3 regions of the Mycobacterium botniense genome follow, and region 2 is predicted to be linked to each of the others. Evidence: riboswitches for the same ligand, from Rfam matches in the RefSeq annotation. Region 2 holds a riboswitch; each other region holds the start of a gene.
What was found. Region 2 has a riboswitch for magnesium ahead of G6N08_RS14675 (Rv1535 family protein). Riboswitches for the same ligand answer to the same signal wherever they lie in the genome.

Region 1 (6,849 bases), 190 kb from region 2:
CGGATCTTGTCGCGGAGGGCTTTGCGATCGGCACGGGTCAACCGCGGAAAGTTTTCCAATTCGTCGAGCTGTTCGGGATCGAGCGCACCGAGTGGCACGGTGTTTTCCGCATCCCGCCGGTCGGCGTACCAACCGATTGCGAACACAATGGCGGCGCCGAGCAGGCCGATTACCGCACCAACACCCAGACCACCCTCAAGTGTCTCGGTTGACAGGTTGGGGAAGAGCGTCACCGCCGTCAGCATCAGCGACAGCACGACCAGCGACCAGACGATCATCCAGGCTAAAGCGTTCTGGCGGAAAGTGTTCACCCAGGGTCCCAGCACCGGACGGTCGTTGCACAACAGCACCAAGAACACCGTCGCCGAGGGCAGCAGAACACCGCCGAGTACTTGGACGCCTTGGGTGATCAGACCGAGGACGTGGTCGGGACTAAACGCGACGGCGGCCGACACCCCAAGCAGCGCCGCGTAAGTGCCGTAAAACAAGGGGGCTTCGGTGATTTTCCAGTGCAGCGAGTGGGGTTTGCCCAGGGCGTCACCGAGCGCATAGGTGGTGGATAATCCGATCACGTTGGCGCCGATCAGCGAACAGTCCAACAAGACAACAGCGAAGAGGACGCCAACCGGATGCCCGACATGGTCGGACAGTTGAGACGCGACCGCTCCAGCGTCGGTGAATCTACCGGCAGCGCTCGTCCCGCCCAACCCGAATGCGGTCACCGCCATCAACGCTATCGCCCCGCCAATCACACCGACGATGCCGATGATCAGGTCGGCTCGACCGTAGTGCATCCATCTGGGCGTGATCCGTTTGTCGACGACGTTGGATTGCTGAAAGAACAACTGCCACGGTGCCACGGTGGTGCCAACTATCGCCAGGATCACCATCAAGACGATGGAATCAGGCTCACCCGGTAGCGAAGGCACCAGCCCTCGGAAACTTTTGCCCAAGGTGGGATGTACCAGCAGCACCACCGGGACAAGGGTCAGATTCACCGTAATGAGCACGAACATCATTTGCTCCCAACGGCGGAACGAACCACCGGCCACAACGCCGAACAGCAACACCGCAGCCGTCGGGATGGCGATCGTCTTGGGACAGCCCAGAAATCCGAGCGCCAGCGATACACCGATGAATTCCGTGACGATTGTCAACGCATTGAGAATCAACAGGTCACCGATGCTGAATGCGCCCCAGAACTTGCCGAACCGTTCGAAAATCAGCCGGGCATGACCTACCCCGGTGACCGCACCCAACCGCAGCACCATCTCCTGGTTCACGTACAGCACCGGGATCATCAACACTAATGTCCACAGCAGACTCATTCCGTAGTTCTGCCCGACCTCCGCATAAGTCGCTACACCACCGGCGTCGTTATCACCGGTCATGACGATCAGTCCCGGACCAGCGACGACCAGTAGTGTTCGCAGCTGCTGCCGGCGGTTGCCTGTTGGGGCAGTGGTGTCGCGTGCGATGCGGCCGAAAGCACCGATAATGTCGCCGAGATGCGCTGAGTTCGGCGCCGCCGACCCGGGTGCTTTTGGTACGAGTCCAGGTGTGACGTGCTGCCCGCTGTGACGCGTGCCGCCGCGGACTGCCGCTGCGTCACCGACGGCGACGGCAACGCGTGGTTCAGCGGAGATTTCGGTCATCACGATCTTCGCAATCTGTACGACAGTCGTGGGTGGTATGGCAGACGGTCAACCGCGCGCTGATCCGCGAGTGTCCGCGAGCGAGAAACGCCGCCCCGACTGTGGGGCGAATCCCTTAACTTGCCGCGTGTTCCGGGTGCGCTACCACACGCCGCTGCCGGCGAGACGCCTGGATGGGGAGCCGGCGGACACTGCGAGCGGCATCTTGGCTCCATGGTTGGCCCACTGCTGCACCATCAACCTGGGGTTCAGTGAAATGCATTGCATGCCAAGGATTTTTAGATACTTGTGCTCCTTGGGGCAGCTTTTTACCGATGCGGCTGCGGTAGTAGGACCATGGCTGCCGCTGCTCAGGCGGGGTGCCCACCATCTGGTCGAGCAGGTTGGTCGCATGCAGGGCTAAGGCGACGTGATGCTGAGCACGGCCTAAATCGCTGAACGCCCGGAACACGTCATCCTGGCCAGCGCGGGGGACCGTTGTCCCCGAGAGTAGTTCTAGTGCGCCGAACAGTGCGGCGCGGATGTCTCCGCACGCCCGGTGAATCTGGCGCTCGGGATTGGGTGGAGCCATCAGTTATCCCCCTGATATGCCTGTCTACCAACAAAGGATGCGGTCGTCTGTGTTGATGAGCCCGACCGGCTAACACGCAGGATCGCGAACTCGCCAGCGCTATGCGGGCGTGCCACATTGCCCCGCATACTGATAGCACGCAGGATTAGCGAGTCAGCGTCCGGAAAGCCTTACGCGGCAGAACGAATGCCGCTACGGGTTCGGGACGAAACGGATTCCGGATACGCCCATGGACTATCGCTCGGACTCATTCGCCCTCACCTCCTCGCGGCCAGGACACACGCGGGCGTCACTACAGTACACGCACGGAAGGGGATCGAGCGCCCGGCACTGACGGAGCCGAGCACGCACCCCTTTCGTCGGAGCTTTGGCACTGCACGGCGTATCCGGATCGGATCCGGAAGCCACTTGGGCTCAACCCTTGTGCCGGGAAGAGCTGTCCTGACCCGGGGCGTCTCTCGACGTTCGGGGTCAGTGGCCTGTATCCACGCAGACGCCTCACCTACCGAGGTGCTTGCCGTTTTATCGTGGCACCGAGACGGGCTACTCGTCAACGTTTCAGCGAAACTTCCACCAGGCCGTCCGATCGGCACGCTCGGGTCCTGCGCCCCAGAGCAGGCTGGGCCGGCAATCGGATGCCAGATCCACTCCACGTGCGATTTCCCGGTTGGCGGGCCAAGCCGGCTGTCAGCAACGACTCTGCTGCCGTGTGCTTTTGGCGCGACGCGAATCTGCGTGAGCAGCCGGGTCCGCCACTGAGCTGCGATGAGCTCTGCACCCGCCGACATCAAGGCTGTGCACCCCGGTAAGCCAGTTCTGCGTTGTATCCGCGCTGTCGGGTTGACTCCGGCTGGCCTTAGTGCCACCATTGCCGATGCATGCACCTCGCTAGGTGAGGCGTCTGCACGGATACAGGCCACTGACCCCTAACGTCGAGAGACGCCCCGGGTCAGGACAGCTCTTCCCGGCACAAGGGTTGAGCCCAAGTGGCTTCCGGATCCGATCCGGATACGCCGTGCAGTGCCAAAGCTCTGACGAGTGGGGTACCTCATCCGGCTGATCCGCCGGTTGGACCTTGCCCCGTTGTGCAACCTGAGTCCATCCGCGTGTGTCCTGGCCGCGAGGAAGTGAGAGCGAAATGAGTTCCAGTGATCCTCCTTATCGGGGTTCGGTAGCCGTTTCGTTCGAGCCCGAGCCTGGCAACATATCCGTTTTCTGAATCGGCTCGCGTCGCTTCAGATCGTTAATTTCAGTCCACGCTTTGTGGGCTCGCCGAATTTTGTCCTGCCCTGAAAACCGTGAGGCGGTTTCCGCGGATTGCATTGTCTTTTGAATTTGAAAGGGACGCCCGATGTCTTTCGTGACCACACAACCCGAAATGCTGGCCGCGGCAGCCAGCCAGTTACAGGAGATCGGCTCCGCGCTCGCTGCGCAGAACGCGGCTGCTGCGGCCCCGACGGCCGGAGTGGTGCCCGCTGCGGCCGACGAGGTATCCGCAATGACGGCAGCACAATTCGCAGCGCATGCCAAGGCGTATCAGGCCGTCAGCGCACAAGCCACTGCGATCCACAACATGTTTGTGACTATCTTGCGGGTCAGCGCCGACTCCTACGGCGCCACCGAAGTAGCTAACGCGGCGACAGTTCTGTGAACGTTTGGGATACGCGTCTGCCGGATTTTGCCCGGTATTTCTGACCAACACGCAACGCGTGAAAAGCATCGAGAAGGTACCGCCATGAACATGCCAGCTGTCGAACCGTGCGATGTCGGCACCAGCCGCTCAGTCATCCATTTGTCGCAGTTGCTGCGGAGCCCTGTGATGACGCCTTCTGGTGAGGCAGTTGGCCGAGTTGATGACATCATTGTGCGGCTACGCGGCGCGGAGGCTTATCCGTTGGTGACCGGCCTGGTGGCCGGTGTCGGTGGCCGGCAAGTCTTCGTGGGTAGCCAGTCCATCGATTGGTTCGGTCCGGACTGGATAACTTTGAGCCACAATGAGATTGATCTGCGTCGTTTCGAGCGCCGCCCTGGTGAGGTGCTGTTACGCGCCGACGTGCTGGGCTATCGGCTGATCGACGTTCCCGCAGGCAAACTGGTCCACGCCTACGATGTCGAGCTTGAACACAACACAGAAGGCTGGGTGCTCAGGCGGCTGGACACCCGGCGCCCACCACGTCTGTTCGGACTGCTCAAGACTCCCGGCGGTCATCCTGCCCGCGACTGGAAGGCCTTTGAGCCGCTGATCGGGCATAGCTGGTCGATGGCCGTGCGCCGGGTTTCTGGGCGAGTGGCGGCGCTTAAGCCAGCGCAAATCGCCGATCTGCTCGAAGAGGCCGACCAGGCCGAAGGCGGGGAAATCCTGGACCGAGTTCGCTGCCACCCGGAGCTGGAAGCCGACGTTTTCGAGGAACTCGATCCGGACAAGGCCAGCCGACTGCTCGACGACATGCCCGACGACGAGGTGGCCGGCCTCCTCAGCCGGATGCGCGCCGACGACGCCGCCGACGCGATCATCGACCTACGCCAGTCCCGCCGCCGGCGGGTTCTCGATTTGATGCCTGGTCCGCAATGCCTAAAAATCCTGACCCTTTTGGGCTTTAACCCGAATAGCGCGGGGGGATTGATGACGGTCGACTTCGTCTGCTGCGACACGCAAGCCACGGTCGCAGACGCGCTCGCCGTGATCGGCAGTGCGTTGACAATCCAGCCCGAGGCGCTTTTGCAGATGCACGTCCTCAATGATCGGGGTCGGCTGAGCGGTGTGGTTTCACTGGTTGCGTTGGTGCAGTCCCGCCCGATGGATATGGTCGCGACACTGATGGATTCGGATCCAATTCGGGTATCCCCGGACGCCGATCTGGCTGAAGTTGCGATGCTCATGGCCGACTACGACCTGCACACCATCCCTGTCGTCGACGACGAGGACCGAATGCTGGGTGTCGTCACCGTCGATGACGTTCTCAAGATCACTGTTCCCGACGACTGGCGCCGACGGGAAGCCGGCCCATGCCCAATACGGGGATCGCTCTCAGTAACCGAGACTGCGGCCTGCGCCGACACAGGATGTGAGTGGCCGTGACCGCCCTGGACCCCGGTACCGTCGACGCCGCAATACCTGCGCCGCCGCGCACAGCCGTTTTAGACAGCGCCCATGTCGGTGACATCGAGGGTGCCCTGGGCCGGATCAGCATCACTGATATCGAGCGCCCGCGCACCCTCAGGGTCCGCCTGGCAACACTACTGGCGATCATCGGGCCTGGTTTGATCGTGATGGTCGGTGACAACGACGCCGGAGGCGTTGCGACCTATGTCCAGGCCGGGCAAAACTACGGTTACAGCCTGCTGTGGGTGCTGCTGCTGTTGATCCCGGTGCTCATCGTCAACCAGGAGATGGTTGTCCGGCTCGGAGCAGTCACCGGAGTTGGTCACGCGCGGTTGATCAACGAACGTTTCGGCCGGGGCTGGGGCGCCTTCTCAGTCGGTGACCTGTTCCTGCTGAACTTTCTGACCCTCGTCACCGAATTCATCGGCATAACGTTAGCGGCCGACTGTATGGGCATTCCCCGATCGATAGTTGTCCCATTCGCCGCGATCACACTGATCGCAATCATGACTACCGGCAGCTTTCGGCGCTGGGAACGCGCGATGCTGGTGTTCATTGCCATCACCTTGCTGCAGATTCCCATGTTGCTCATGTCCCATCCGGATTGGGGAAATGCAGCGAAATCCTTTGTCACCCCCCGGATTAACGGTGGAGTCACTTCCGACGCAGTGCTACTGATCATCGCGATCGTCGGCACTACAGTCGCCCCCTGGCAACTGTTCTTTCAGCAGTCCAATGTTGTCGACAAACGCATTACGCCGCGTTTCATCAGCTACGAGCGAGCCGACACCACGCTTGGCGCGTTCGTTGTGGCGCTCGGCGCAGCGGCTTTGATGATGACCGGTGACTGGGCCGCTCGCGCTACCCACAGCCGTGGAGGTTTCGTCGACGCCGGTACGCTTGCCCACCTGCTTGGCCAGCATAACCCCATCCTCGGGTCGGTGTTCGCGATCGTGCTGCTCAACGCCTCGATCATCGGCGCTGCGGCGGTTACCCTCTCCACCAGCTACGCGTTCGGAGATGTGTTCGGAACCAAACATTCTCTGCACCGCAGCTTCGCGGACGCCAAACCCTTCTACCTGTCCTACACCGCGATGGTCGTGGCTGCCGCCGTGATCGTACTTATCCCCGGTGCACCTCTCGGTTTGATCACCACCGGTGTGCAAGCGCTAGCCGGGTTGCTGCTGCCCAGCGCGACGGTATTCCTACTGCTGTTATGCAACGATCGGGAAGTCCTGGGCCCCTGGGTAAACCGGCCGTGGCTCAATGCGGTCGCCGGTGTCATTGTCGGGGCGTTGTTGCTGCTCTCGGGAATCTTGATGGCAACAACGATTTTCCCCAAGCTCGACGTGGTCTCTATCGCACGTCATCTGACGGTCGGTCTTGTGGTATGCGCAGCGGTCACTTTTCTGGTTCTGCGCAGCTTCGGCGGTGCACGGCCAAAGCCTCTCATTCCTCACCGCTTTTCGCGCGGCACGGCCGCCACTGATCGTGCCACCTGGCGGATGCCGCCGCTGATC
Region 2 (7,164 bases):
GAGTCAGTCCGCCAAGTACCGACTTGTGGTGCATACAAAACCAAAAAGCTGTAGGTGTTCCACAGCGGCAGCAGCACCTGCCGCACCGCCTCGCGAATACCCTGCTCGGTGACGATCAGGTTCCCGCCGCGCAGGATTGGGGAGGACATCAAAAACCAGCGCATAGCGTCCGATCCGTCCCGGTCGAACACCTCGGTCACGTCGGGATAGTTGCGGCGCGACTTGCTCATCTTTTGTCCGTCGTAACCCAGCACAATCCCGTGGGCCACACAGGTTTTGAATGCCGGACGGTCGAACAACGCGGTGGCCAGCACGTGCAGGGTGTAAAACCAGCCTCGAGTCTGCCCGATGTATTCGACGATGAAGTCCCCCGGGTAGTGGTGGTGGAACCAGTCGCGGTTCTCAAACGGGTAATGCACCTGCGCATAGGGCATCGACCCGGAATCGAACCACACGTCGAACACATCCGGGATGCGCCGCATCGTCGACTGCCCGGTGGGATCGTCGGGGTTGGGCCGGGTGAGTTCGTCGATGTAGGGTCGGTGCAGATTATCGGGACGCACCCCGAAATCACGCTCGAGTTCGTCGAGGCTGCCGTAGACGTCGATGCGCGGATAAGCCGGGTCGTCGGATACCCACACCGGAATGGGAGTGCCCCAGTATCGGTTTCGCGAGATCGACCAGTCGCGTGCACCCTCCAGCCACTTACCGAACTGCCCGTCTTTGACATGCTCGGGATACCAGGTGATCTGCCGGTTCAGCTCGACCATACGGTCCCGGAATGCGCTGACCTTCACAAACCATGAGGACACCGCCCGGTAGATCAGCGGGTTGCGGCACCGCCAGCAGTGCGGGTAGGGGTGCTCGTAGGTTTCCTGGCGCAGCAGCACCGCGCCGTTGGCTGCGGCCGCTCCGCTGCCGTTCTTCAAGTCGCGGATGATATTCGGGTTAGCCTCGAAAACGTGCTGGCCCTGATAGTCGGGCACGGTGGCGTCGAAGCGGCCGGTGCAGTCCACGGGTGTGACCGGAACAATGCCGGCCGCATCGGCGGTCTCCATGTCGTCCTCGCCGTACGCCGGCGCTAAGTGCACGATACCGGTGCCGTCCTCCGTCGTGACGAAACCACCCGCCAGTACCTGAAAGGCGTTGGCAGAGTTCATGAAATACGGAAACGGCGGCAGGTAGCGCAGGCCCACCAGGTCAGCGCCGCGGTAAGTTCCCAAGATCTGGGGATGCTGCCCGAGCTCGCGGGTATAGGCGCTCAGCCGGGCCTGGGCCAGGACGAAACGCCGCTGCCCTGCCCGCAGGTGCACGTAGGTGACGTCAGGGTTGACGGCAACCGCCTGATTCGACGGCAACGTCCAGGGTGTCGTCGTCCACACCAACAGATACGCACCGGCCACTTCGCCGTCGAGCACGCGGAAACCGACCGTGATCGCCGGATCTTGGCGATTTTGGTAGACGTCGTCGTCCATCCGCAGTTCGTGGTTGGACAACGGGGTTTCATCGCGCCAGCAGTACGGCAACACCCGGTAGCCCTCATAGGCAAGACCCTTGTCCCACAATTGTTTGAACGCCCAGATCACCGACTCCATGTAGGAGAGATCCAGCGTCTTGTAGTCGTTGTCGAAGTCGACCCAGCGGGCCTGGCGAGTCACATAAGCGCGCCACTCGTCGGTGTAGCGCAGCACCGCCTCCCGGCACACCGCGTTGAACGCGGCGATGCCCATCGCGTCGATCTGGGATTTGTCGGTAATCCCGAGCTGTTGCTCGGCTTCGATTTCGGCGGGCAGGCCGTGGGTGTCCCAGCCGAAGCGGCGCTCCACCTGGTAGCCGCGCATGGTGCGGTAACGCGGCACGATGTCCTTCACGTAGCCGGTCAGCAGGTGCCCATAGTGCGGCAGGCCGTTGGCGAACGGCGGGCCGTCGTAGAACACATACTCCGGGGCACCGGCACGCCGCCTGATGCTGGCGCGGAAGGTGTCATCGCGGGCCCAGTACTCGAGCACCTCGAGTTCCAGCGCCGGGAAATCGGGTGCCCCGCCGGCCAGCTTCGGGTAGGTGTGCGCGGCCACTGTGTCGTCTCCTGTGCCAACTGCCGGGCCCGGGGACGACGACGCGCCGGTGCGCGAGCGCCGCGGTACCACCCCGCTTGCCGCGCGTGCACGCGGCCGCTCAATTGAGGGCTGTGACGGGCCTACCCGTTCGGGTCTACTGGGCCTGGCTGGCTGTTCTTCCGAAGGCTCCCCGGTGATGGCCGGATCGACGCCGTTGTGCCAATTCTACGGGCAGCCACCGCCCCACGCCCGCCGGCCCGGACCGGTGCGCCGATATCGTCCACACCCCAGCTATGCCCACGGGTTCTGCGGCGATCTCGGTGCGGGGGCTCCGCCGGTGGTCAAGCGCGCACCGACCGGCGATGTTGACACCCGCCTCGGCGAGCACGCAGCCGCCCCCGTCAGCGCGAAGCGCACCGCTCGCCGCGGCGTTTTCCCGGCACGGGTCGCCGTTGGTGAAATCCCCTCAGCGAGGGTCACCGTCGCCGAGTGCGGTGCGCAGCGTGATCAGCCCAGCCACGCCAAGGGGTTGCCACACGGCAGCACGACGGCTGCCGTGTGGCAACCCCTTGGACGTCTGATCACTCAACGCGCCGGCGGGGAGCGGTGACTCGGCGGTCATCAAGCCAAGACCTCTAGCACGCCCACGCGCAGCAGGGCGGCGTAGAGCTGGCGCAGCGGGATGCACAACAACCACGCGGCACCTTCCACCAGCGGGTCTCCTCCGACACCAAACGGCTGGGTGTCGCGCCGCTTGACCACTTTCTTCGGCGCTGCCGCCGACTCCGGCGCCGGAACGGCCCTGAGCTGCGGTGCACGGGCAGCAGGGGCGGGCACTCTCGTGTCTACGTCGTCCCACAGAACAGCAGTCATGGTTGCCTCCTCTACACGGAAATCAATCGGACACTGACGTGACTGACTGTTCCGCCCCGTAAACGGTTCCCGGCGCCAGGCAGACCGCCTGGCCGTTGAGGCAACTCGCGTGTGTGCTAGCCCCGTCTAGCTGGAAACGCCGTGCCGGAGACCGGATCGGGACGAAACCAGGCCCGGATATCGACCCGGACTAGAACTGGAACTCATTAGTCCCTCACCTCCTCGCAGCACCAGTGCGGCAACCCGCACAACGTCCCAGCACGCAAAGGAGCACAGAATCCGGCAAGAGCCGAAGACCGCACCCCACTCGTCAGAGCTTCGACACCACACGCCGTATCCGGAAACCCGGAAGCCACTTGGGCTCAACCCTTAAGCCGGGAGGAGCTGTCCTGACCCTGGGCGTCTCTCGACGTTCGGGGTCAGTGGCCTATATCCGTGTGGCCGCCTCGCCTAACGAGGTGCTACCTCTCCGATGATGCACGAACAACGTGAGCAGGTCAATTTAGTCCCGGTCGATGTCGCTGATTCTTTACGGATTCATGACCTCTACCCAGGTCGCCACAGGCCCTGTGGTCGACGCGGGACTACGCGGGACTACGCGGGACTAGATGAGTTCGTAGTCGGCCAGGTCTGGGCGAGCCATGGCCTCCTGGAAACGGGTGAAACTCCAGGGCCAGGCCACCGGCACCCCGCGGTCATCGAGGTACCAACTGCGGCACCCGGTCACCCACACCGTTTTGCGAGCTGCTTCCACCCGCTCGGCCTCGAAACGGGACGTGGCGTGGTGGCTGGCGCTGATCTGGGAATACCGGCCGCGCGCCAACAGCTCGATGAGCTGTATGAGATAGCCGAACTGGGCCTCGGCGACATCGATCAGCGAGAAGTTCCCCACCGGGCCGTTGGGCCCGTTGAGCATGAACAGGTTGGGAAAATCGGGCACTGACACCGACAAGTACGCGTAGGGACGCGGCGTCCACATCTCGTCGAGGCAGACACCTGCGCGCCCCCTGACCTGCATCGGCCGCAGGAAGCGATCCACCTGGAAGCCGGTGGCCAGCACCAGCACGTCGAGCCGATGCAGCACGCCGTCGGCGGTGCGCACCCCCTCGGGCTCGACGCGCTCGATGGGCTCGGTGATCAGATGGGCGTTGGGCCGCTGGATGGCCTGGTAGAAGTTCGCCGAGATGATCAACCGCTTGCAGCCGGCCCGGTAGTCCGGACGCAGTTTCTCGCGCAGCCCGGGATCGGTGACACTGTCCTCCAGATTGGCGCGGGCGGCGTTTTCCAGCTTTTTCAACGCTGCCGAATCGGCGTCGACGACCGCGTTGGCGAAGCTTTGGATGAAGCCGGCGTTGAGTTCGGTGCGCAGCGCGGTCAGCGCCGACGGGTCGGCCCGGTAGCGGGCCCGGTCGGCTTCCGGGATGGGGGGGTTGTCCACCGGCAAAATCCACTGCGGAGTGCGTTGAAACAGAAAGAACTCAGCGACGACGTCGGTGACCGCGCCGGTGATCTGCACCGCCGATGACCCGGTGCCGATCACCCCCAGCCGCGCGCCGGCCAGGGGCACACTGTGGTCCCAGCGGGCGCTGTGGAACACGCGGCCGGCGAACTCGTCAAGCCCGTCGATGTCGGGATAACGCGGGTGATGCAGGACACCCGTGGCGGCGATCACCACATCGGCCGCGTCCTGTTCACCGGTCGAGGTCGTCACGCGCCAGCGAGTTCCGTCGTGGTCCAGGCGGCAGACTTCCTGGCCGTAGCGGATCAATCGATCGACACCGTGACGGCGCGCGACGGCCTCGAAGTAGGCCAGAATCTCCGGGCCCGGCGCAAACGTGTGGCTCCACTCCGGGTTGGGGGCGAACGTGTAGGTGTACAGGTGCGACGGTACGTCGCAGGAGATGCCGGGGTAGGTGTTCTCGCGCCAGGTGCCGCCGAGGCGGTCGGCCTTCTCGTAGACGGTGATGTCACTGAAACCCGCCTCGCGCAGCTTGATGGCGCTCAGTATTCCCGCCATCCCGGCCCCGATGACGACGAAACGCACCTCAGTCCCTCCGGGGTCGTAACCCATTGAGCGCCAGCGAGACGACGAAGTCTGCGACTTCGGCGGCCGAGACGCCGTCGTCGGTGTTCAACCGGCGGTGGGCCAGCTGACCGATCAGCGCCGCCAGCGTGTAGGCCACCATCCGCGGCGGAGCGGCCACTACCTCACCGCGTTCCTGGGCGGCGGTGATGAAACTTTCAATATCGTCGATAAAACGCTCATAGATGCCGCCGAGGTGCTTTTCGAAGCGATCGCCGAGCGCATAAGCGTCCCGAAACAGCAGTTTGACGGTCGCCTTGTCCGCTTCGAAGAACTCGAACGTGGCCCGCACCGCGGTGCGAAACAACGCCTCCGCGCTGCCGGCTGGTTCGTCGAGCGCGGCCAGCGCCGCGGCCAGATGAGTGCGCAGCGCCTCTTCTTCGCCGGCCATCAACGCGTGAAACAACTCGTCTTTGGAGTCGAAATACCAGTAAATCAACCCGTAGGCGAGGCCGGCTTCTTTGGCGATGTCGGCGATGGTGGTGGCGTGAAAACCCTTGCGCGCGAACACCTCTTTGGCCGCACCCATAATCTGGTCACGACGCAGAGACTTGTCTTCGTCGCTGACCGCGCGACGCCGCCGGGCCGGCGCGGTCATCGGTCCACCAGGTGTTCGAGACGCCCGACCGCGTCGATGAACTCTTCGACCATGTCCAGCACCACCGATCGGACCGGCCGCACCTTGTCCAGTGAGCCGACAACCTGCCCGACGAAGTAGGTGGCCAGTTCGCGGGCCTTGGCGCCGGGCTGGCTGGCGGCCTGGTTGATGCGCAGCTGCGGTTCGGCCACCAGCGCGCTTTGCAGCGGCATACCCAGCGGGCCGGGACTGTCGGGGCGCTCCCACTCGTCGGTCCAGGCGGTGCGCAGCATCCGGGCCGGCTTGCCGGTCAGGGAGCGCGACCGCACGGTGTCCGACGAGGTGGCGGCCAGGAACTTCTCCTTGACCACCGGGGGGGTCTCGGCTTCCTCGGTGGTCAGCCACACCGACCCGCACCACACGCCTTCGGCGCCCAGCGCCAGGGCCGCCGCGATCTGGCGGCCGCGCGCGATTCCGCCCGCGGCCAGAACCGGTATCGGCGACACCGCATCGACAACCTCGGGAACCAGCACCATCGTCGCCACCTCCCCGGTGTGACCACCGGCCTCGGTGCCTTGCGCGACGATCAAGTCCACGCCGGCGGCGGCGTGCCGCAGCGCATGCTGCCGGGTGCCGGCCAGGGCGGCCACCAGCACGTCGTGGTCATGGGCGCGTTCGACCAGGTCGGGTGGCGGGGGGCCGAGCGCGCTGGCGATCAGCCGGATGTCGTGGGCGAAGGCGACGTCGAGCAGCGGCTCGTACCCCTTCGGGGAAATGTTCAGCCCGGCGGTGGGCGGCAACAACCTCTCGTCGCTGGGCGTTGCGATCCCGTACCGGCCCAGCATGTCCTCGACGAACGCCCGGTGCTCCTGGGGCAACAGCGCCCGCACCTGTTTGGCGTCGATACCCCCCTGCTCGGCACCCACATATTTGGGCGGCAACAGCAGATCGACACCGTAAGGCTTGCCGCCGGTCTGCTGCTCGATCCAGTCCAGTTCGGTCTGCAGGCGCTCGGGACTGTGCGCGACGGCGCCGAGAATCCCGAAGCCGCCGGCATGAGACACCGCGGCCACCACGTCCCGGCAGTGGCTGAAGGCGCAGATCGGGAACTCCACCCCGAGCAGTTCGGCGACTTTTGTTCGCATCGATTCGACGCTACGAGTTATTGATTGACCTGTCAATCGAATCAGGTAGGGTGCGGACCATGGCGCTGACCGAGAAACAGCAGCACGAACGCCGCCAAGCCGTGCGCGACCTGATGCCCACGACGCCGTTTCTCGCCGGTCTCGGCATCGTTTTCGAGCGGTACGAGCCCGACGATGTCACCCTACGGCTGCCGTTTCGCGAAGACCTCACCAACGACGGCACGTATTTTCACGGCGGGGTGATCGCCTCGGTGATGGACACCGCCGGCGCCGCGGCAGCCTGGTCCAACCACGACTTCGACAAGGGCATGCGGGCCTCCACCGTCGCCATGAGCATTCAGTACACCGGCGCCGCCAAACGCTGTGACCTGCTCTGCCACGCCCGCACCGTCCGGCGCCGCAAGGAGCTCACCTTCACCGAGATCACCG
Region 3 (7,164 bases), on a different contig from region 2:
GCAACGTTTAACGTCGACCGTCGCGAGACGAATGCCGGCGTGTCAGCACGAGATGATGCGAGTCCGCGCAGCGGGTCATCCAGGAGGTGGGCAGGTGGGCTGAGGCGAGCGGTGTCGGTGTCTTGTTCTACTGTTCACGACATTCGAATGTGCGTTCGACAGCTGCTGCGTCGAGGGGAGGTGAGCGCCCATGGCGGTTATCGACGATCTCGGCTATCCCGGCATGGATGCGTCGCCATCCAGTGACGACTTCGGCCGTCAGCCCCCACAGGACCTCGCCGCTGAGCAGGCGGTGCTGGGTGGGATGTTGCTGAGCAAGGATGCGATCGCCGATGTAGTGGAACGGCTTCGGCCCGGCGACTTCTATCGGCCGGCGCACCAAAATGTTTACGACGCAATTTTGGACCTCTATGGGCGCGGCGAGCCGGCCGATGCGGTGACAGTAGCCGCTGAACTGGACCGCCAAGGCCTGCTGCGCCGGGTGGGAGGCGCGCCCTACCTGCACACGCTGATCTCGACAGTCCCGACGGCCGCCAACGCGGGCTATTACGCGGGGATTGTCGCCGAAAAAGCACTGCTACGCCGGCTGGTGGAGGCCGGGACGCGGGTGGTGCAGTACGGCTATGCGGGTGCAGAGGGCGCTGATGTGGCCGCGGTGGTCGACCGCGCCCAGGCCGAGATCTATGACGTCACCGACCGGCGTCTCTCTGAGGACTTCGTCCCACTCGAGGATCTGCTGCAGCCGACGATGGACGAGATCGACGCCATCGCGTCCAATGGCGGCATAGCGCGCGGCGTGCCGACCGGGTTCACCGAACTCGACGAGGTGACCAACGGGCTGCACCCCGGACAGATGGTCATCGTCGCCGCCCGCCCGGGGGTGGGAAAAGCGCTGGCACTCAACACGCCGCTGCCCACTCCCTCGGGGTGGACCACGATGGGCGACGTCGCCGTCGGTGACGAACTGCTGGGCGCCGACGGGATGCCGACCCGGGTGCTGGCCGCGACCGATGTGATGCTGGGTCGCCCGTGCTACGAGATCGAGTTCTCCGACGGCACGGTCATCGTCGCCGATGCCGATCACCAATGGCCGACCGGGTATGGCATCCGCACGACAGCTGAACTGCGTTGCGGTCTGGACACGATCGCGGCAGCCGGCTCGATTGCGCCCTATGCGGAGCGCCGCGCGACAGCCACCTTGATGGCACCGGTGCTGCAGCTGACCGCGGTGCGCCGGGTGCGCAGCGTTCCGGTGCGCTGCGTCCAAGTGGACAACGCCGCGCACTTGTATCTGGCGGGCCGCGGCATGATACCCACGCATAACTCCACTTTGGGATTGGATTTTCTGCGGTCGTGTTCGATCCGCCACCGGATGGCCAGCGTCATCTTCTCGTTAGAGATGAGCAAGTCCGAGATCGTGATGCGCCTGCTGTCGGCGGAAGCGAAAATCAAACTGTCCGACATGCGTTCAGGTCGTATGAGTGATGATGACTGGACCCGGCTGGCGCGGCGGATGAGCGAAATCAGCGAGGCACCATTGTATATTGATGACTCGCCGAACTTGACGATGATGGAGATCCGCGCTAAGGCGCGCCGGCTGCGGCAGAAAGCCGACCTGAAGCTTGTCGTCGTGGACTACCTGCAGCTCATGACCTCGGGTAAAAAGTTCGAGTCGCGGCAGGTGGAAGTGTCGGAATTCTCGCGCAGCCTCAAGCTGCTCGCCAAGGAGCTGGATGTTCCCGTCGTCGCGATCAGCCAGCTCAACCGCAGTCCTGAACAACGCCACGATAAGAAGCCGATGCTGGCTGATCTTCGGGAAAGTGGTTCACTGGAACAAGATTCAGATTTGGTGATTCTGCTGCATCGCCCTGATGCTTTCGAACGCGACGATCCGCGCGCCGGCGAGGCCGATCTGATTGTTGCTAAGCACCGCAACGGCCCAACCAAGACGGTCACCGTCGCGCACCAGCTGCATCTGTCGCGGTTCGCCAATATGGCGCGGTAGTCATCCGGTACCGGTTCTCACCGAACGTGGTGGAATCTCACGAATGGTGGCCGAGTGGTTAATGCTCGTCCTCGTGACATGACAATGGCGGCTGCGCCGCGAAGGTGAGAATATCTTGAACTGTTGACGTCACGAAGGAGCCTCTGCACCAACGACATTGGTTCGTTAGCTGCTCATCGGACCGCCATGATGGGCAGTTGCAGATATGAGGAGTGTTCCCCGCCGGTGTGGATGATGTGCTGTCCGCTGTTGCGCGGGGCGTATTCACGTAGTCCGGGCATCCATGGGCCAAATAGGTTTTGCGCGCTGATGATCAGCCTGAGCTGCTCGCCGGGGTAAAAGACCAGCCCGATCGGCAGCAGGTCGATATCGACGGCGACGACTTCACCGGGAGTCAGTTTCTCGATGCGGTCGAAGCTGTGGACGGGGACTTCGTCGGTCGACATCGTCTCGTCTAAGTGCCGCATCGACACGCGCAGGCGGCCGCTGGATCCCTTGTACCGCAGGATCGACGCTCCCCGCTCGGTGACATCGTGGATCATGGCGCCGTGGTTGGGCACGGTGAAGCCCTGCAAAGGTGTTCCCTGCTCACTGAGCTTCTGGACGAAGACAAACAGATCCATGTCGTCAGCGCCCTCCGCCTCGACCCACAGCCGCGCTTTGGGGTAGCCGACCATCGTGGTCTCGTGGTCGAAGCGGACAATGAAGGACACCCAGCTTGGATTAGCTTGCGTGTCGTAGACCGTCGTCACCTGCTGCGCAGGCGCCTGGGTGCGTAGTGTGCGTGAGCGGCCGTCGAGGTAGTACTTCGTGTAGGCGATGCCCTCCGGCGGGAACTGATGGGCGGCCAGATTGACCCTGTCGCCGCCTTCCAGGTCGAGAAGGGCGTACCGCACGCGCGGCGTCTGTTCCCAGCCGTTGTCCTCACCCTTGAGGAAATGATCGAAAAACCGGCGCAGATCCTCGGTGTTGGCCTCGTCGTAGTAGTCGGGCCATTCCTGGCTGTTGTGGATGCGCAACCACTTGTCCTTCGACCCAATTTGCCGCCAGGCGCGGAAAGTGCCCGCCGTATGCAGCGTGTTGGAGTAGCTGGCCACGACGTATGCCGGCACAGTAATCCGGTCGACGCGCGGGATCTTGTTCTGCCACAACTGATTCATCAGCGGGTAGCGCTGTGCCTCGGCGAGAATGTCTTCCTTGCGGTTCTTGCCCCAGAAGCTGTTGTCGCGGAGTTGTCGGGCGAACCCGGTGTCGGGTATTCCGCCGCGCATCACCAGATCGCGGTAGACGTCGCTGATCCCCTCCCACGGGTTGATCGCCGCCAGGTGGGGCGGCTGTTCGGCCGCGGTAAACCATTGCGCGACCGCTAGATAGGAGGTGCCGCTCATGGCGACCTTGCCGCTGCACCAATCCTGAACGGCCAGCCACTCAATGAGATCATGGCAGTCTTGGCCTTCTTGACGGTCCCACAGCACGCTGTCACCTTCAGAGTCGCTGACGCCCCGAGGATCGGGATTGCAGATGGCGTAACCGTGAGCACACCAGTACGCGGGGTCAGGCCCCTCGAACTTGTGCAGACCCGACACGATCGCGTTGTCCAGACCGACCAACCCGAACACTGCCATCGCGGCCGGGGCGCTGCCCTCACCCTTACCGTACGGGCTCCACGCCACGATGACCGGCACCTTCTCGGCGCCGGCCGGCCGGAAGATGTCGACATAGATCGTCACTCCGTCACGGAGGGTGACCGGGACGTCCTTGTCGAGCACGATGTCGACCGGTAGCGCCCTAAACGGAGGCGCGAGCCGAAAGCCGGCGGGTAGGGTCCGCGTGCCGGGATCGAATCCGCTGAGCACACCGTACCTGTCACCCGGTTCCAACGGATGCGATGGCATAAACACCTTCTCCACCCGAGCCATATGCCTCCTTTGACATCGCGGCGCGCCCTCCGCTCTTCCCGACGATAGGGCCCAACCCGGCAAGAAATCAACAGCCGTTGAGATGATCGCGCGGGCGACGGTAGATTCGGGGCGTGACCGCTAACAGGACGCCGGCGGTGCGCCGCGGGCGTCGGCCCGGTATCAGCACAACCCGGCAGGCCATCCTCGACGCGGCCCGCGCCCGGTTCGCCAGCGATGGATTCGCTGCGACGACGATCAGGCAGGTCGCTGCCGATGCGGGAGTCGACGCTTCGCTGGTGATGCAGTTCTACCAGTCGAAAAATGAGCTGTTCGGCGCGGTCATGTCGATATCGCCGGAGGCGTTGGCAGATTTGACTCATGCGTTCGAGGGACCCGTCGAGCGCCTCGGCGAACGTGTGGTTCGCGCCTTTCTGGGTGTGTGGGAGGGCGCTTCTCAGGATTCGGACGCGCTCATGGCGATGCTGCGGGGCGCCATCGTCAACGAGCGCGCAAACGCACAGCTACGGGAGTTCATCCAAGCCCGGCTACTCGACAGCATCGACTCATGGCCGGTCCGCCACGACGATGCGGCGCTGCGCGCCGGACTGGCGTCGGCGATGCTCGTCGGGATCGTCGTCGGACGACGAATCGTCGGTGTTCCGGTGCTTGCGAATGCAGACCGGGAAACACTCGTCGAACTTCTCGCACCGGCAGTCCAGAGCGTGCTGACATCGCCGGCCTCGGAATCGGAGAGTTCGTCAGGCGAACTCGTGCGCAGCAGACAGGAGACGAACCGCGAATGCCAAGACGAACGGAAGCGCACTGGTGCGGCTGAGCGTGAGAGCCCGCATGTAAAGACTCACTAGCCTCGGTGATATCTGACGGGTGATTGCGGTGCGATGCGGGTCTGTTAATGTCGAGCCCTAATGGCGGTAATGTCATCGATGAAGCTCGACTTGAGTTGGCACACTTAATCTTTGCAGATCTCTGTGCGAATGTGATTGCTGCTGGCCGTCGCTCAACCGTTTGCGCTTCGCGCTTTGCGCCGACCGAGCGTCGGGAAAGCAGATCTCGGACTGCCAGGCGATCACAGACACGGACGTGTTCACGCATCAGTCACTCGAAGCCGGCCTATCACATCAAATCTATTGTGCTGCAATATATCTAGTGCACATACCGAATTGTCCTACCAGGGAGCACTTGAGCCATACCACAACTGGGGAGACACCGCGGCAAAGGCGACTTCGAGAGCGGCCGCGTTCGCGCTCATCGGTATCTCCTCCCTCAGCCGGTTCGCGATGAGCCCTAAGACGGAACAGGCCCTAACACGCACGGGGCCGACTGACGCCTTCGACACCGCGCGATATCGGCTGGGTAGCTTGTCGGGCACGTGCCATCTCCAGTCATGCCAACCCTACCTTGCATATAGGTAAGGCTTCCCTATCGCTCACTCAAAAGTGTTGAGGCACATCACGTTAGCTTGACCAGTCCGAGTGGTCGTGCCAGTATTACCACGCGTGCACCTCGCTAGGTGAGGCTTCTGCACCGGACACAGGCCACTGACCCCGAACGTCGAGAGACGGGTCAGGACAGCTCCTCCCGGCCTAAGGGTTGAGCCCAAGTGGCTTCCGAAGATTGATCGGATACGCCGTGCAGTGCCGAAACCCGGACGAGTGGGGTGTCGCCGCGGTTGATCGTCAGGTGGCCCGACCCTTTTGTGCGACGTATCGGCATCCCTTGTGCCCTGGCCGTGAGGAGGTGAGAGCGAGATGAGTCCTAGTGATAGTCCCTATCCGAGTTCGGTGACCGTTTTGCTCAGATCAGTCCTCGGTTTAGTCCTCTTTAGCTGAATCAGACTGCACTGACCGAGCGTTCACGGGCACGCTTTGTTTTGCTATGCGCGCGTGTCGATTCCGAACCTAGGATTCTGCAGTTCTCGAGTTCTGGTCGCATCGTTACGGGAGGTTGTGATGTCGTTGCCGCCGCTGTGCCGAAGCTGTTCGCGGGTGTTGCCGGCGATGGTTCGCACTGCATCACCCACCTCTGGGCAGACGATGCCGAAGCTGTAGGCGTGGCTTTATCACCGACCTCGGACGCCACCGGCGCGGAGGTTAACTGCTGCACTGATAAGGAGAAGTTCGATGGCTTTTGTTGTGACACAACCGGAAACGCTCGCAGGTGCGGCGGGCGACTTGGCACGGATCGGGTCGGCGGTAGCTACGATGAACGAGGCTACTTGGGCACCGATCACTGGTGTGGTGCCGCCCGCCGCCGACCAGGTTTCGGTTTTGACGGCGCTCGAGTTCGCCGCCTACGGCCAGCTATATCGGATGCTCAGCGTTCAGGCTGAGCAGGTTCTCGACGCGTTCGTCGCTACCTTGAGGGACAGTGCTGGATCGTATGCGCTCACCGAAGCCGCCAACACTGTTGTCGCCGGGGGGTGAGGTGGTGATCGGTGTGTGGGATTTCGGGGCGCTGCCTCCAGAGATCAATTCCGGCTTGATGTATGCCGGTGCGGGCTCGTCTGCGTTGATCGCTGCCGCAAACGCGTGGGCCAGCTTGGCCCAGGAACTCGACGCGGCCGCAAGCGGCTGCGCCGCAGTGCTATCCAAGCTGACAAGTGACGCGTGGAAAGGACCGGCAGCGGCGGAGATGGCCAGCGCAGCGGCCCCCTACGTGGCGTGGCTGCACGCCAGCTCCGACCGTGCCGCCCGGGCGGCCAGCAGTGCCGCCGCCGCCGCCAACGCCTATCAGACCGCGTATGCGGCCACCGTGCCACCAGCGGTGATCGCTGCCAACCGGGCGCAGCTGGCGGCGCTGGTGGCCACCAACGTGCTGGGCCAAAACACCCCGGCCATCGCGGCCACCGAAGCCCACTACAGTCATATGTGGGCCCGCGACGCCACCGCCATGTACAGCTACGCCGGTCACTGCGCCGCCGCAGCGGCTCTCGACCCGCTGACCGCGCCCCCGGCCACCACCACCCCCGTCGGGCCGGGCGCCCAAACCGCTGCAACCGCACACGCCGCCGCGGCCGCCGCCAGCCAAACCACCCTGTCCCAACTCATCACCACCCTGCCCACCACGCTGCACACACTCGCCACCCCCTCGGCGCTAAGTTCAGCGTTGAATTCGCTGAACGTCATCGATCCGGCGAACGCCTCGTCGGCCTCAGGTTTGTCCGGCCTGCTGAATATGCTCAGCGGCCGAACCGGATCGTCATTAGGCGCCTTCCTCAACTCAGAAACACTCTCGTCC

Region 1: it holds a riboswitch for magnesium, as region 2 does, so the genes downstream of both, G6N08_RS15475 (hypothetical protein) here and G6N08_RS14675 (Rv1535 family protein) in region 2, are expected to answer to the same signal.
Region 3: it holds a riboswitch for magnesium, as region 2 does, so the genes downstream of both, G6N08_RS05640 (PE family protein) here and G6N08_RS14675 (Rv1535 family protein) in region 2, are expected to answer to the same signal.

Annotation. Positions count from the first base shown of each region.
Region 1 is NZ_BLKW01000004.1:1,185,871-1,192,719, forward strand. Features, by position in the region: gene G6N08_RS15470 (NRAMP family divalent metal transporter) at 1-1,655, opposite strand, end outside; gene G6N08_RS15475 (hypothetical protein) at 1,771-2,226, opposite strand; M-box (ykoK) riboswitch at 2,571-2,743, opposite strand; M-box (ykoK) riboswitch at 3,104-3,276, shown strand; gene G6N08_RS15480 (PE family protein) at 3,578-3,877, shown strand; gene G6N08_RS15485 (magnesium transporter MgtE N-terminal domain-containing protein) at 3,962-5,305, shown strand; gene G6N08_RS15490 (Nramp family divalent metal transporter) at 5,302-6,849, shown strand, end outside.
Region 2 is NZ_BLKW01000004.1:993,832-1,000,995, reverse strand. Features, by position in the region: gene ileS (isoleucine--tRNA ligase) at 1-2,075, opposite strand, end outside; gene G6N08_RS14675 (Rv1535 family protein) at 2,679-2,930, opposite strand; M-box (ykoK) riboswitch at 3,226-3,395, opposite strand; gene G6N08_RS14670 (flavin-containing monooxygenase) at 3,535-5,001, opposite strand; gene G6N08_RS14665 (TetR/AcrR family transcriptional regulator) at 4,976-5,611, opposite strand; gene G6N08_RS14660 (NAD(P)H-dependent flavin oxidoreductase) at 5,608-6,735, opposite strand; gene G6N08_RS14655 (PaaI family thioesterase) at 6,795-7,164, shown strand, end outside.
Region 3 is NZ_BLKW01000002.1:1,189,548-1,196,711, forward strand. Features, by position in the region: gene dnaB (replicative DNA helicase) at 191-2,005, shown strand; gene G6N08_RS05630 (CocE/NonD family hydrolase) at 2,179-3,924, opposite strand; gene G6N08_RS05635 (TetR/AcrR family transcriptional regulator) at 4,038-4,772, shown strand; M-box (ykoK) riboswitch at 5,423-5,591, shown strand; gene G6N08_RS05640 (PE family protein) at 6,048-6,350, shown strand; gene G6N08_RS05645 (PPE family protein) at 6,307-7,164, shown strand, end outside.